Regions from separate parts of the Tenacibaculum sp. A30 genome, predicted to be linked through region 1. Evidence: riboswitches for the same ligand, from Rfam matches in the RefSeq annotation. Region 1 holds a riboswitch; the other holds the start of a gene.
What was found. A riboswitch is a leader RNA that binds a small molecule or an ion and turns the genes downstream of it on or off. The one in region 1 is predicted to bind cobalamin.
Positions count from the first base shown of each region.

Region 2: another riboswitch for cobalamin. It lies ahead of ACR9ES_RS02170 (TonB-dependent receptor plug domain-containing protein); the one in region 1 lies ahead of ACR9ES_RS05635 (hypothetical protein).

Region 1 is NZ_CP195160.1:1,178,486-1,186,644, forward strand. It holds gene trpC (indole-3-glycerol phosphate synthase TrpC) at 1-338, opposite strand, end outside; gene trpD (anthranilate phosphoribosyltransferase) at 372-1,364, opposite strand; gene ACR9ES_RS05625 (anthranilate synthase component II) at 1,375-1,968, opposite strand; gene ACR9ES_RS05630 (anthranilate synthase component I family protein) at 1,970-3,361, opposite strand; gene ACR9ES_RS05635 (hypothetical protein) at 3,578-4,645, opposite strand; cobalamin riboswitch at 4,751-4,948, opposite strand; gene asnB (asparagine synthase B) at 5,200-6,861, shown strand; gene ACR9ES_RS05645 (hypothetical protein) at 7,101-7,628, shown strand; gene ACR9ES_RS05650 (helix-turn-helix domain-containing protein) at 7,795-8,159, shown strand, end outside.
Region 2 is NZ_CP195160.1:458,797-466,955, forward strand. It holds gene ACR9ES_RS02160 (thiol-disulfide oxidoreductase DCC family protein) at 1-395, shown strand, start outside; gene ACR9ES_RS02165 (YncE family protein) at 461-1,531, opposite strand; gene ACR9ES_RS02170 (TonB-dependent receptor plug domain-containing protein) at 1,535-3,406, opposite strand; cobalamin riboswitch at 3,438-3,632, opposite strand; gene ACR9ES_RS02175 (ABC transporter substrate-binding protein) at 3,642-4,580, opposite strand; gene ACR9ES_RS02180 (bifunctional adenosylcobinamide kinase/adenosylcobinamide-phosphate guanylyltransferase) at 4,682-5,185, shown strand; gene cobT (nicotinate-nucleotide--dimethylbenzimidazole phosphoribosyltransferase) at 5,189-6,226, shown strand; gene ACR9ES_RS02190 (adenosylcobinamide-GDP ribazoletransferase) at 6,229-6,999, shown strand; gene cobC (alpha-ribazole phosphatase) at 6,984-7,511, shown strand; gene ACR9ES_RS02200 (ABC transporter substrate-binding protein) at 7,524-8,159, shown strand, end outside.

The sequences.
Region 1 (8,159 bases):
TTTTGCTCGTTGATTGTTCTTGCTTCCATCAAATCTGCCATCGTACCTCCAAAAAATGAGGTATCTGTTAAAATCGATAATGCTGCAACGTTAGCATCTAAATATCCTTCAACAACTTCAGAAACCGTTACTTTATCGTTGATAATTCCCTTAGAAGGTGATTGACGTTTAAATTCTGCTATAATTCCTGTTGAATACGGATCCAACAATGATTTTTTTAGTGAAATTGGCTGTCTTTTAAAATTCGGACTTTCCACTAATTTTTTAACTGGAACCTCAGCTTTTATTTTTGCTACTTCCCTTTTTTTAAATTCAGTGATTTTATCTAGTATTGTCATCTCAATTATAAATTATGATTTTTTAATTATGAATTAGTTATTCGTAATTAAAGAATGTAAACATTCTTTTGCTTTTAACCCTAACAACGAATCTTTTGCCTCTTCAAAAGCAGTTTCAAAGCTCTTATGTTTATCAATAGTTTTTAAGGCAAAGGCAGCATTTGTCAACACAACATTATTCTGTGCTTCTGTTCCTTTTCCATTTATAATATTCACAAATATTTCGGCAGCTTCTTTAACTGTATTGCCCCCAAAAATATCGGATGGAACGATTTGCTTTTGTCCTAAATCAGATGGAGAAACTTGTTGCTCTGCTTCTTTAGTAAACAATTTAAAATCTCCTGTTAATGAAATTTCATCATATCCGTCTAATGCATGTACCACGCCATAGTTTACATTTGATTGTTGTAGCATGTAATTATACACTCTAGCAACCTCTAAATTAAACACACCTACTAACTGATTTTGTGGTTGACTCGGGTTTACCAAAGGACCTAGCATATTAAAAAATGTTTTGACCCCTAATTCTCTACGGATGGGAGCCACTACCTTCATAGCTGGATGAAATAACGGAGCGTGTAAAAAACAAATGTTTGCTTCGTCTAACTGACGCTTTAAAGTTGACTCATCGTTTGTAAAATTATATCCTAAAAACTCTAACATATTAGACGATCCCGATGCAGAAGAAACTCCATAATTCCCATGTTTTGCTACTTTATTCCCTGTTCCTGCAACAATAAATGAAGTTAATGTTGAAATATTAAAGGTGTTTTTTCCATCACCTCCTGTTCCACACAAATCAATGGTATTAAAATCAGATAAATCTACTTTAATCGCTAACTCCAACAAAGCTTCTCTAAACCCTGACAATTCATCTACCGAAACTGGACGCATTAAAAACACGGTAATAAATGCAGCTATTTGTGAAGCATTGTATTTTTCTTGTGCGATGTTTATCAATACTTCTTTCGATTGTTCTTTAGTCAATCGCTTTTGTTCAAATAGGGTGTTTAGTATTTTTTTCATGTCAATGGCTTTAAGCTTTTGGCTTTTGGCTTTCGGCAAAAGCAATAAAATTCTGAAGCATCTTTTTTCCTTCTGGAGTTAAAATGCTTTCCGGGTGAAACTGTACTGCTTCAATAGCAAACTCTTTATGACGTAATGCCATAATTCCTCCATCTTCATCAATTGCTGTTACTTCTAATTCCTCTGGAAAATTAATATGAGAAGCGATCCATGAATGGTAACGAGCTGCTTCAAATGTTTCTGGAATATCTTTAAAAGTAACTGTATCACTCTTGGTTACTTTCATTTCTGTAGCAACTCCGTGAAAAACCTCACTTAAATTTTCTAACTCTCCTCCAAAAACTTCAGTAATTGCTTGCAAACCTAAGCAAACTCCAAAAATTGGAATTTTACCTGCATACGTTTTTATGGTTTCTTTTAAAATACCTGCTTCATCAGGAATCCCTGGTCCTGGCGAAAGAATAATAGCATCATAATTTTTAATTTCTTCTACAGAAATTTCGTCGTTACGATATACATCAGGTAACTTTCCTGTGATATCTTCTACATAATGTACCAGATTGTAGGTAAATGAGTCGTAATTATCTAAAATTAGTATATCCATCTTATATGTTTTCTGCTAACACTAATGCTTTTTTTAATGCGGCTAATTTGTTATTTACTTCTTGTAGTTCGTTTTCTTCTTTTGAATTAATTACAATTCCTGCTCCTGCTTGATAAAACAAGGTATTATTTTTACTCACAAAAGAACGAATCGCAATGGCTTGATTTACATTTCCGTTCAACCCTATAAAACCAACACATCCTCCGTAAAATCCACGAGTTTGATTTTCATAGGTATCAATTAATTCCATGGCTTTGTATTTTGGAGCTCCACTTAATGTTCCTGCAGGAAACGTATCTCCTACAATTTCTATAGGGTTTCCTGTGATTTTACCTGTCACTGTTGACACCAAATGAATTACATGACTAAAATACTGTACTTCTTTATAGGTTTCCACAGTTACGTTAGTGGCGTGTTTACTTAAATCGTTTCGTGCTAAATCAACCAACATTACATGTTCTGCATTTTCCTTTGGATCATTTGCCAACTCTTTTGCTAGCTTTCTATCTTTCTCATCATCTCCTGTTCTTCGAAAAGTTCCTGCAATTGGGTTGATTACTGCTTGACCTTCATCAATCTTGATTTGTGCTTCTGGTGAAGACCCCATCAACTTAAAACTTCCGTAATCAAAATAGAATAAATAAGGTGACGGATTAATGGAACGCAAAGCTCTATACACATTAAATTCATCCCCTTTAAACTGTTGTTGAAATTGACGTGATAGTACCAACTGAAAAACATCTCCTCTCTTGCAGTGTTCTTTTGCTTTTACTACATTTTGCTTAAATTCTTCATCTGTAATGTTAGAAGTTTCTTCTCCTTGAAAAGTAAAATCATATTGAGCAAACGATTGAGAATTTACCAAGTTTTCAATTTCTGATAATCGAGACTCTTCTCCTTCTGGTATGTTTTCTATCAAAATCATTTCATTTTTAAAATGATTAATAGCCACAATAAATCGGAAAAAACTGTATTGTAATAATGGGATGTTAGAAGGCGATTTTTTTGAGTTAAACTTTATGGTTTCAAAATACTGAACCGCATCAAAAGTGGTGTACCCGTACAGTCCGTTGAATGATTTGATTTCTTCTGAACAATCTACTTCAATCAAATTACTGTATACATCAAACTTTTCATAAAAATCTCTTTGTATAGATTCTCTTTTCTTTTCTTCTTTTTTATAAAACAACAACAGTTCATCATTTTCTGCCTTAATTGTAACCAAAGGTTCTATACATAAAAATGAATAGCTATTTTCTTTACTGTGATAATCTGAACTTTCTAACAGCAAACTATTTGCATACTTATCTCTAGTTCTTAAGTACAAACTTACTGGCGTAACCATATCTGCCAATTGTTTTTTTGCTATTGTTTTAAATTTTATTTTTTTCATTTTAGTTTGATGTATAAAAACAAAAAAGGCTTATCATGAGATAAGCCTTTTCGTTGTATTATAGATATAACAAGATGGTCTCACTAACGTAAGTTATGAGTTTTCCACCACCAGTTATTTAATTGTTGATTCATCATTATGATGCAAATGTATAAAGTGATTTTGAATTGACAAATTTTTTTAGATTAAAAAAATTAGCTCGTAACAAAAAGCAAATTAGTTAATTGAAAAATCTTCTTTAGAAAAGAATATATCTATAGGTGAATTTCCTACTCCTTTTACCGTTTTAAAAACAGAAGCATCTTCGTTATAAATTACTAACATACTTTTATCTGTATCAAAAAAATCTTCTGCTCCTAAAACATATATTTTTCCTGTTGTAGGATGCTCTCTTACGATGGTAGTAAGCATCACTCCATCCATCATCGGATTGACAAACTCTGTTGCTTCTTTGCTCTCTGTATTAAAACGATGAATTGAACCTGTATTCACCTCAACCCAATAAATAGTATTACTTGAAGAGTTCATTGTAAGCATGCTTGTTTTATACAAATTAACCCCATCTAGAGTAATTGTTTCTGCTACAGAATAATCATTTGCAAGACTTACAAATTGTGCTTTTTCACCTACTCTTTTTTCAGTTCCAACCCAAATCTGGTTGTTTTTATCTTTTAAAATTCCTGAAATAACATCTTCAAATGTTACTGCTGTTTTTAATGACTTATCTTTAAGGTTTAATACTTTCAACTCTTTATCGTCAGCAATTAACATATTTTCACCATCTACTAAAAGTCCCGACTTAGAAAACAATACCTTATCTGAAATTCCTTCTATCTTATCTTTTATGCCTTCATTTATATTGAAAAATGACAAGCTGTATGTTTTGCTTCTTCCACTTCCAGCAGTTGAAATCATTAACCCTTCAGTTTCAGAAAACATTGTTAAATACGAAGGATCAGTAACCGCAGAAGTTGTTACTACTTTTTCTACAGCTAAATTTTGCAAATCAAATTTTGTAACAAAATCAGGACCTGATTGTGATACTGTAAATAGTTTGTTTTCATATTCTGAAAAAGAAATTGTGTTTTTGTTTAACGATTCATACACATTAGGTGTAAAAACCTGATCTTCATCTAAGTGCCCAATTACTGTTCCTTCACCTTCATAACCTACAATAAAAGAATTATCATAAATTGGGGTTGGTTCATGTTTTGTTGAATCACTTGAACAAGAAAAAAATGTCATGAATAAACATAACAATGCAATACTGTAAATACGTATCATCTTTATAATTAATTTAAAATTTCAGAAAATAAAAACACTTCCAAACATTAAACTTTTTAAATGCTTGTGTGTATTATTGTTCATCCTCTTAATCCCGAAAGGACAACAACAAATAAAATTTCGGCAGGTCTCCTGACTAACATCTTATTACTACCTTCCCGTAAAAAAACAGTGGTGTAAGAAATAATAAGTATCTATTTAGAATAGACGTAGCTTACAGTTGCGGGTACAGTTTAGGATTTTCACCTAATTCCCTTTTAATTTTCTTTTCTTCAAAGAAAAACCGCGGCAAATATATTTTAGTCCAAGTAAAGAATCATAAACTTTAACAATAATAATCTGTGTGTCTCTTACCTCTTCAACCTAACTTTATACACATCAACCTTTTGCTAAAAAAATCAAGCAACAATAACTTTTATCTTAAAAAACAATTACAAATAACCCTTTTTTTTTAGTTTTAAGTTTAAAATTAAAACTGAAAACAAAAATATCATTTACACAAAACAACATGATTAGTTTATTTGCATTGCAATAATTAATTAAAAACAGAAATTATGTGTGGAATTGTATGTGCGTTTGATTTAAAACAACCTTCAGATATATTAAGACCTCAAATTTTAGAAATGGCTAAGAAAGTTCGTCATAGAGGTCCAGATTGGAGTGGTATTTATAGTGATGAAAAAGCAATAATGGCTCACGAGCGACTAGCTATTGTTGATCCTGCTTCAGGACAACAACCTCTATTTAGTTACGACCGTAGATTTGTGTTAGCTGCTAACGGAGAAATATACAACCACAAAGAGATTAGAAAACAGTTAAAACAACAACACGAATTCTTAACACAATCTGATTGCGAAGTTATCTTAGCTTTATACAAAGAAAAAGGTGTTGAGTTTTTAGACGACCTAAACGGAATTTTCGGTTTTGCAGTATATGACTCTATGACCGACGAATATTTAGTAGCTCGTGACCATATGGGAATTATCCCTTTATACATGGGATGGGATAAACACGGAACTTTTTATGTTGCTTCTGAATTAAAAGCCTTAGAGGGAGTTTGCAACAAAATTGAAGTTTTTCCTCCTGGACATTATTACACTCGTGAGGATGGATTACAAAGATGGTATTCTCGTGATTGGATGGAGTATGAAGCTGTTAAAGATAACCAAACATCTATTGACGAAGTACGTGATGCTTTAGAAGCTGCAGTTCACCGTCAATTAATGAGTGATGTACCTTACGGAGTTTTATTATCTGGAGGACTAGATTCTTCTATCACCTCAGCTATTGCTAAAAAATATGCTGCTAAACGTATAGAATCAGATGATAAAGATGCTGCATGGTATCCGCAACTACATTCATTTTCTGTAGGGTTAGATGGATCTCCTGATTTAGCTGCAGCAAAAAAAGTTTCAGAACATATAGGTACTATTCATCATGAAATTACCTTTACCATTCAAGAAGGGTTGGATGCTATAAAAGATGTAATCTACAACTTAGAAACTTATGACATCACTACTGTTCGCGCTTCTACGCCTATGTATTTAATGGCTCGTGTAATTAAATCAATGGGAATAAAAATGGTCTTATCTGGTGAAGGCGCTGACGAACTTTTTGGAGGTTATTTATACTTTCACAAAGCACCAGATGCTGAAGAATTCCATAAAGAAACAGTACGAAAATTAGATAAGTTATATCAATACGATTGCTTACGTGCTAACAAAAGCTTAATGGCTTGGGGAATTGAAGGACGTATTCCGTTCTTAGATAAAGAATTTATGGATGTTGCGATGCGTATTAACCCAGAAGACAAAATGATTAACGGAGAACGTATGGAAAAATGGGTATTACGTAAAGCCTTTGAAAGTTATTTACCAAAAGAAGTAGCTTGGAGACAAAAAGAACAATTCTCTGACGGAGTTGGCTATAACTGGATTGACACCTTAAAACAAGTAGTTGAAACCGCAGTTACCGATGAAATGATGGAAAACGCTGCACACCGTTTCCCTACTCAAACACCTAGAGCAAAAGAAGAATATTACTACCGTTCAATTTTCGAAGAGCATTTCCCTAGCGAAGCTGCTGCTTTAACGGTACCTTCAGTACCATCTATTGCATGTAGCACCCCTACAGCACTAGCTTGGGATGAAAGCTTTCAAAACCAAAACGAACCTTCAGGTAGAGCTATTAAAGCTGTACACGAAGACGCTTACTAAGAAATATCTTAGTTTAAATTTTAGTTGTGTAAAAATCTCGCCTAAGCGAGATTTTTCTTTTTTACCAATCTTAATACTTTGTTAAACCTTATTTTAAAACTTCCTCTTGAATCATTTTTAATAGTAAAATGAACAATTTTAATATTCCTATCTAAGCCTAGTCCTTAATTTTGTTACACCCTTAAATTAACCATTGCTCACACTCCTTAATTAATTATTTAACCATAAAACTTAGTACCATGAAAAAATTAGTATTTGGTTTACTTTTTCTAGGTCTTACCAGCCTAGTTTATTCCCAAAATGATATTCAAAAGAACATTATTTTAGAACCCGTTACCATTAAACCTTTAAATTTAAGTTATCTTAAAGAAGTTCAACATGAAGACACACCTGAATTAGTTGTAAACTTACAAAACGAAGCAGCTAGGTATGACATTACAGAGTTACCTATATTCGACAGAGAGTTTGAGGCTTATGAAGTTATTTTTAAGACCAAAAAAGAAGGAGGAACCTCAGGGTTAATTACTGCTACTTATGATTCTAACGGAAAAATCATGAGTTCTATAGAGCGCTATAAAAACATTCTACTTCCAAGAACAGTTAGAGACGCTATTAACAACAAATATCCTGGATGGATTATACATAAAGACATATTTCTTGTTACCTACAGAGATGACAGGAAAGCTAAACAAGTCTTTAAAGTTCAAATAAGAAAAGATGGGGATAAGAAAAACTTAAAATTAGACTACGACGGAAACATCCACTAAACTAACAACTACTTAAACTTGACTTTACAAGGTAAAATTAAAAAAGCATTTGGTAGCATTACCAAATGCTTTTTTAATTTAAAGGTTTCTCCTTATTAAAAACAAGCTTTTACCTCTTTAACAGCAAGTTAACAAAAAGAACTCTAAGCATTTGTTAACTTTACATATGTCTGTTTATTTAATTCAACATATAACCAAGAATAAAACAGCAGTTGACTTAGCTATTGCTTTTTATTCTAAACTTCAACTAACACTTTTCAAAAAATGCATTAATTGTTGGGTTGATTACAAAAAAAACAGTGTGTTTTTTCTAATAAAAGCTACCGATAAAAAGTCTATAAAAAGCTTGTATTACAAATCTATAAACATACAACCCTATAAAATTACTTCGGTTAATAGACATTTAGCTTATGCGCTTCTAAAAAGAGAACAACAACTTAAAAGAATACAGTCTGAAACTCATTACAATTCAAATAAACATTCTATTCTATTTTTAGCAAAAACATTTAATAAGAAAACACTAATATGTAA
Region 2 (8,159 bases), 720 kb from region 1:
ATAAAAAAGTGATTTTATTTGATGGTGTGTGTAATTTATGCAACGATAGTGTGCTAAAAGTTATAAAATATGATGTCAAAAATCAGTTTGTTTTTACTTCTCTTCAATCGGATATAGGAAAGGAAATAACACAATATTTAGGGATAGACACTTCCAAGGTTGATTCTATTATTTTATACGAGCCAAATGTTGCTTATTATATTAAGTCTACTGCTGCCTTAAAAATTATGAATGATTTTGGCGGAATATGGAAGTTAACGCAAGTTGTTTTGGTCTTTCCAGAGGCTCTCAGAAACATTGTATACGATTACATTGCTAAAAATCGTTACAAGTGGTTTGGAAAAAAAGAAGCTTGTATGCTACCTTCTAAAGAAATACAAGAAAAGTTTTTATAAAAAAATAAGCTCACCAATTTGGTGAGCTTACACATAGCAATATTTCCCTTTTTTTGGGGGACGACTTAATTAAAATAAATTTTTGAAGCTCCTAAAGCAACTTCTTTCGTTTCTTTTTTAGTTTTAGCTAATAAATCATAAATATCCAATTTACTATTACCTGAAAAATTAGCGTCTAATACAAAAATTTCGTTATTTCTTACCCCTAAACCATAAAGGTATCCTGAATCTGTAGTGAATAATTCAGATGCTGGTAAAGTAGTAGCATTCACATCTGTTTTATAAATGCTATTTCCTAAATTGTAATAAATATCATTACCTTCTAAAACCATTTGAGAAGGGTGCTCTCCTTCATTGAACACTAATTCTGAGACAACCTCATTACTAGCTGTGCTTATAAAAGAAATAGCTGCTAATGTATTTTCTATTACATTCCAGTTTTCATCATAAACAGTATTTCCTTGAGATAAAACTACTAGATTACCTAAACTATCTAAATACAATTCATCCGGATTGTCTTTAACTGTTATTTCTTTTACTACTGATTTTGTAGCGATATCAATTACAACTACTTTGTTGTTAGATCCGAATGCTCCTAAGTGAGAAACATATAATTTCCCGTCTTTAGCAATAATTCTTTCTGGCCCTAAAGCTACTTCTACTTTTTCTTCTACTACTAAAGAGTTTAAATCTACAATTGCAACAAAATCATCGTTATCGTTATCTGTAGCTCCCCAATTAGTTACATAACCTTTATTACCTACTATAGTCATATATCTTGGTGTTGACAAACCTGTTGTAATTGTTCCAGCTTTATCAAAAGTATTTTTATCTACTACTGTTACTGTATTTTGGTTATCAGCTACAATGTAAGCTCTATCATTGTCAAATGCTATAGACTGAACATACTCTCCAAACTCAGCATCATTCACTTTTTTATAAATTGTATTTTCTACAACTGATAAATCGTTAGACACAAAAGTAACAGACCCTGAAACAGATTGAGTACCTTCACCACTTATCAAAATTCCGTTTCCATAATCTACTTTAGGTGAACTAGGTGCTTCATCATCACTACATGATGTAAAAAGGATACCTCCTAAGAATAATACTCCTAATAATTTAGTTATTTTCATTTGTTAAAATTTATAATTGATGTTTATGTTAAAATTTCTTTGTGGCATAGGCCTCCTAGACATAACCATATACTTCTCTCCTAATACATTGTTTACCTTAACACCTAACAGTAATTGTTTTTTGTGGTTTTGAAAGATTTCATACTCAGTTCCCACATTAACTATAAAAAAGCTAGGAACAATAAAATCATTAGAATTGTCCTCTGTAGTATACACAGCTCCATTAAAAAGTGACTGAGCAAACAAATTCACTTTTTTATAGTTTGCCGATAAGTTACTATTCAATAAATGTTTAGGCACAAAAGTTAAATACTTGTCTGTCTCACTATCTTTAGCTAAAACATAAGAATAGTTAGAGCTTGCATTAAATTTATATTCTCCTATTTGAACTTTATAACTCAAACTAGCTTCTATACCTTTGTTCTGAGTTTCATTTAAATTGATTGGAGTCCAAACTCCTGGTCTATTTGGATCGCCAGAAGGAGTCCAAACAATTTTATCTTCTGTGTTAATCATGTAAGCACCTGCATCGAAGTTTAAACCTTTGTTTGAGTAGCCTAACCCTACCTCTCCTTGAATAGAGGTTTCTGGGATTAAATTTTCATTTCCTTGCCCTGGCCAAAACAAGTCGTTATATGTTGGTACTCTATAATTTTTCGATCCGTTAACTCTTACATACCATTTCGAAATAGGCGTTACTTTTATACCAGCAGCATAAACAAACGGAACCTTATAATCAGAATTAAAATCCTTTCTTAACTTAACATTGAAGGAAATATTTTTATGTACATCTTGAGTATAAACAAGATACTGAGAAAACTGTTCTCTATTTTTCTCTTTAATTACATCTGTACTACCAAAAGCAGATTCATACTCTGAAAAAGACGAAATCTTTGCTTTAATTCTAGGAAGTTTATAGTTCAGGTTGTAAGACGCTATTACTCTTCTCGATTTTCCATAATTAAAATTATCAGAAAATTTATTAGAGAAATATTGATACTTCTGTGTTAAATATGCTAGCTTAATTTCTTGCTCTAACTTTCCTTTTTTAAAACCATACACCAATAAGTTTCTTTGGTTAGAGTCTATATATTTTTCTCTTGCAGATGTTGGATTAGGTAATGTTCCTGAGAAATGACGCTCGCCAGAAAAGCTCGTACTATAAAATTTTAATTCAGATTGATTATTGAATTTATATCCGAAGCCTAAGTTAATTCCATAGTTTTCATAAGCTCCATTGGTATTTCTGTACTCAGAATCGAACAATTTAAAATCATTTTTTGAAAAATTTCTAGAAACTCCCACCCCTATGCTATACTTTGAATTGGAGATTTTTGACTTAAAAAGAGAATTGAATGTATTATAACTTCCTCCTGTTAGTACAAATTGATTTTTCACATTAAAATCTTCTGTATAATTTAAAACATCATTTAAATGCACCGTTCCTCCTATTGCTCCTGAACCATATTCTATACTTCCTCCTCCTTTTCTTACATCAATCGCGTCATTTAAACTTACTGTTAAAGAATTAAATCCTGTTTGACCATTATTTATAGAATTTATATTGATTCCATTCCATACAACAGCTGTATTAGAAGCACTTGTACCTCTGAAACTCACAGAACTTGTACCTCCTTTTCCGTACTCCTTTAAATAAATTGATGAATTGTATCTTATTAAATCAGTAAAAGACTCAATATTTCGTGTCAACACAGAATCTGAAAGACTAACCACATGCTGACCTATGGAGTTTTCTTTTAATTTTTTTGTAGCATTGATGATAACTTCATCTAACCGATAAGAAATTGTATCATTTTGTCCTACCAGAACAACCACATAAAAAAAAGAAAAAAATGTAAATACTTTTTTAGCCATATTCTACCAAACTTTTATCCCGAAAGTTTTAATTAAATTATAATAATTGGCAGGTCTCCTGGCTTGCGTCTTGCAACATACCTTCCCATTTAAAAAACAGTGGTTTGAGTATTTGTTACAAGCTTAATAGCTTACAGTTGCGGGAACAGCTTCGGTTTTGCACCGAATTCCCTTTTAATTCTCTTTAATAGATGATTAAAGAAAAACCAAAAATCTCGGCAAATGTATAGTATTCTTATAAATTAGCAACCATCAAATCATGATAATTTGCGAATTTTGTTTGTAAGTTCTCTGGAAGTGTATAATAAGTTGGATGAATCATTTTTGCCAAACATTCAATTCCTTCTACTAAAGTCCCTGCAGAAGATTGTGTAAACATGGTGAAGTCAGCAATGTATACTTGTTTGTTTTTTACAGCTCTTAAAGACGTCCATTCTTCTCTCTCTTCTAAAAACTTCATATCTTCAAGTGTTCTCTCAATTCCGTATCCACATGGAGCGATAATCAATACCTCTGGATCGTATTTTACAATTTTATCCCAAGAAATTACAATGCTATCTCCTGATGGATGCGATAACAAATCGATTCCACCTGCATACCCTATTTGATGAGGAATCCAGTGTCCGCAGTTGAACAACGGATCAATCCACTCTAATAACATCACACTTTTCGATTGGATTCTATGTTCACGTTGTACATCTACAATATCATAAATACGCTTTTTCAATCCACTTACATATGCCTCTCCTATTGCTTCCTGCTTCATAGCTTTTGCAATGGTTAACGCATTATCAAAAACATCTTCTAAAGAATTGGGAGTAATTGATATTAGTTCTGGAACCTTTGGCAATTTATACGCCGATTTTGCCACAGATTCTGTATCTATCTGACAAACATCACATACATCTTGTGTAAAAACAATATCTGGAGCAATACGCTCTAAAACAGGTTCATCCACATAATACAAGGTCTTTCCTTCAGCCTTGGTTTTAGAAAAAATAGCCGTTATTTCTTTACTCGTTAACACTTTTCCTTCCAACTTATATCGAACAGCTACTTCTTTTTCCTGTAAAGCTACTTCTGGACACTCAAAAGTAATTCCGTTTAAATGGTTTTGTAAGCCCATATCATAAATCATTTGGGTTACTGCTGGCATAAAAGAAGATACTGTCATAATTCGTGGTTTTAATTCTGCAAAAATAAACAGTTCTCTATTTTAATTTGTTTTTTATTAAAAATCTTTCCAATCTTTGTGTCAATATAAAATACGATTTCATGATATATTATATCTCAGGAGGTGAACGATCAGGTAAAAGTAGCTATGCTCAAAAGCTAGCCGAATCTTTATCTGATACCCCTATTTACCTAGCCACTTCTCGTATTTGGGATGAAGACTTTCAACAACGAGTTGACAGGCATGTTTCTGATAGAGATGAACGCTGGAACACTGTTGAAGAGGAAAAATGGTTGAGTAATGTAATTTCTGAAAAACAAACCGTAGTTGTTGATTGTGTTACACTATGGTTAACGAACTTCTTTGTGGATACAAAATATGATATTGAAAAGGTACTAAAAATCGCTAAAGAAGAAATCAATAAATTGGTTGAAATTGATGCTAATATTATCATCATTTCTAATGAAATTGGTATGGGATTACATGCCAATTCTGAATCTGGAAGAAAATTTACACAACTACAAGGTTGGACGAATCAACACATAGCAAAATTGGCTGACAAAGCTACTTTTATGGTATCTGGACTTCCTTTAACTTTAAAATAACACATGACAACAACTATAACTCCTCTATCAAAAGAACTACAAAACGAACTTCAAGAAGAAATTAACTTTAAAACCAAACCTATTGGTGCTTTAGGCGGTTTAGAAAAAATTGCTTTACAAATTGGTTTAATTCAAAATACAACTACACCTGTACTATCAAAACCTACTATTATGGTTTTTGCAGGGGATCATGGAATTGCGACCACAGGAAAAGTGAGTCCATATCCACAAGAGGTTACACAACAAATGGTGTTTAACTTTTTGCAAGGAGGTGCCGCCATCAATGTGTTTTGTAAACAAAATAACATTCTTTTAAACATTGTAGATGCTGGTGTAAATACTGATTTTGAAGCACATCCTCAACTTACCGATGCTAAAGTAGCTAAAGGGACTCAAGATTATAGTACTACTAAAGCCATGACACTAGAACACTGTCAAGAAGCTCTGGAAAAAGGAAGAAAATTGGTAAGAAAAGTATATAGTGAAGGTTCCAATATTATTGGTTTTGGCGAAATGGGAATTAGCAACACTTCATCTGGAGCTTTATTAATGAGTTATTTTACCAATACACCTATTGAAAAATGTGTTGGTAGAGGTACTGGAGTTGATGATAAAGGACTACAAACAAAAATCGACACATTATGTGAAGTTTATAAGTTACACGCCGATTCTATTTCAACACCTATGGAAGCGTTGACTGCTTTTGGCGGATTTGAAATTGTAATGATGTGTGGAGCTATGTTAGAAGCTGCTTCCTTAAAAATGACCTTACTTATTGATGGTTTTATTGTTACTGCTGTCCTATTAGCGGCTCATGCAATGGAATCTGATATTTTAGATTACTGTATTTTCTGTCATAATTCAGGTGAACAAGGACATCAAAAAATGTTAGAATTTTTAAATGCTGAACCACTTTTAAACTTAGGCTTACGCTTAGGTGAAGGTACAGGTTGTGCGGTTGCCTTTCCTATTATTCAATCGAGTGTAAACTTTTTAAACGAAATGGCTACTTTTAAAAGTGCCAATGTTAGTGAAGCCTAGTTATGATAAAGAGACAAATCCATTATTTTTTAACTGCTGTATTATTTTTTACACGAATTCCGTGTCCTAAATGGGTAGATCATTCTCCTGAAATACTCAACAAAAGCAGTCGTTATTTTTCTTTAGTAGGAATTGTAGTCGGAAGCATTGCAGCACTAACTTATTTCGCTTCCGCTTATATTTTTTCTATGGATATTGCAATTGTAATCAGCATGATAAGTTCTATTTGGATTACAGGAGCTTTTCATGAAGATGGATTTGCCGATGTTTGCGATGGTTTTGGTGGCGGATGGACCAAAGAAAAGATTTTAACCATTATGAAAGATTCCAGGCTTGGAACTTTTGGTGTGAGTGGTTTGGTCTTTATCCTAGCGATAAAGTTTTTAGCTCTATATCATTTACAAAACCTATCAGTTAATTTAATTCTAGTAATTATCTCGGGGCATAGTATTAGCCGATTTATCGCAACTGTTCTATTATACACACATGACTATGTAAGAGATATTGACAGTTCTAAAATAAAACCAACCACCAAACAAATGAGTAGTAAATCGTTGCTCATATCTGCTATTTTTGGAATAGCACCCTTATTTTTCTTTCAAAAACCAATGGTATTTTTAGTATTACTTCCCTTATTACTTACCTATTTGTACATGGGGCACTTTTTTAAAAAATGGATTGGAGGTCAAACAGGAGATTGCGCGGGTGCTTTACAACAAGTAGCTGAAATTGTTTTTTATCTAAGCCTACTCGCCTTATGGAAGTTATTTTAGTACGACATACCACACCTGATATTGCCAAAGGTATATGCTATGGTCAAGCTGATATTGGGGTTACAACTAATTTTGAAGAAGAAGTGAGCAGTATTCTAAAAAAAGTTCCTGTTAACGATGCTGATGTAACGTATTACAGCAGTCCCTTACAACGTTGTAAGCTTTTGGCTGAAAAACTTTCAGCTAACGTAATTTTTGACAACCGATTGAAAGAACTTGATTTTGGTGATTGGGAACTCCAAAAATGGAACGATATTGATAAAAAAGATCTCGATATTTGGATGAACGATTTTGTAAAAACTCCTGCTAAAAACGGAGAATCTTATATCGATTTACACAACAGAACTACCAATTTTTTAACCGAATTAACAACCAAAAACCATCAAAAAGTTGTGCTTGTTACCCATGCGGGAGTTATGAGAAGTCTTTGGGCTTATATGAATGAAATTCCGTTGGAAAAATCATTTGAATTAAAACTAAGCTACGGAGATACGTTAACTTTCCACCTATAAAAACAAATTACTATGAAACGCTATTTATTTATTCTTTCCTTATTTGTGTTCTTTACACAATGTAAACAAGAAACTAAAAAAACTACCGAAAAAACACCTACCAAAAGCACTGTAAAATACGCCAAGGGGTTTGATATTATTTCAGAAAACGGAGTGAAAAAATTAGTGATAAAAAAGGCTTTTCAAAGCTCACACGACTTATATTCTTATACACTTACTGATAAAACCGACCTTTCTAAAAATGAAATTAAAGTTCCTATCGAAAAAATGGTGGTTACCAGTACTACACATGTTCCGATGTTGGAACTTTTGAATGCTGAAAACACTATTGTTGGTTTTCCGCATACCAAATATGTTTCTTCAAAAAAGACAAGGAATAGAATTGACGAAGGTAACATTGTTGAATTAGGTTTAGAACAAGATATGAATACCGAAAAACTAATCGATTTAGAGCCTGAGTTAGTTATTGGTTTTGCTTTGCATCCAAACACAAAACTGTACCAAAACATCAAAAAAACGGGAATTCCTGTGATTTTTAATGGCGATTGGCTAGAAGAAACGCCTTTAGGAAGAGCGGAATGGATTAAGTTTTTTGGGGCTTTATACGGAAAAGAAAAAGAAGCAGACAGTATTTTTACCAACATAGAA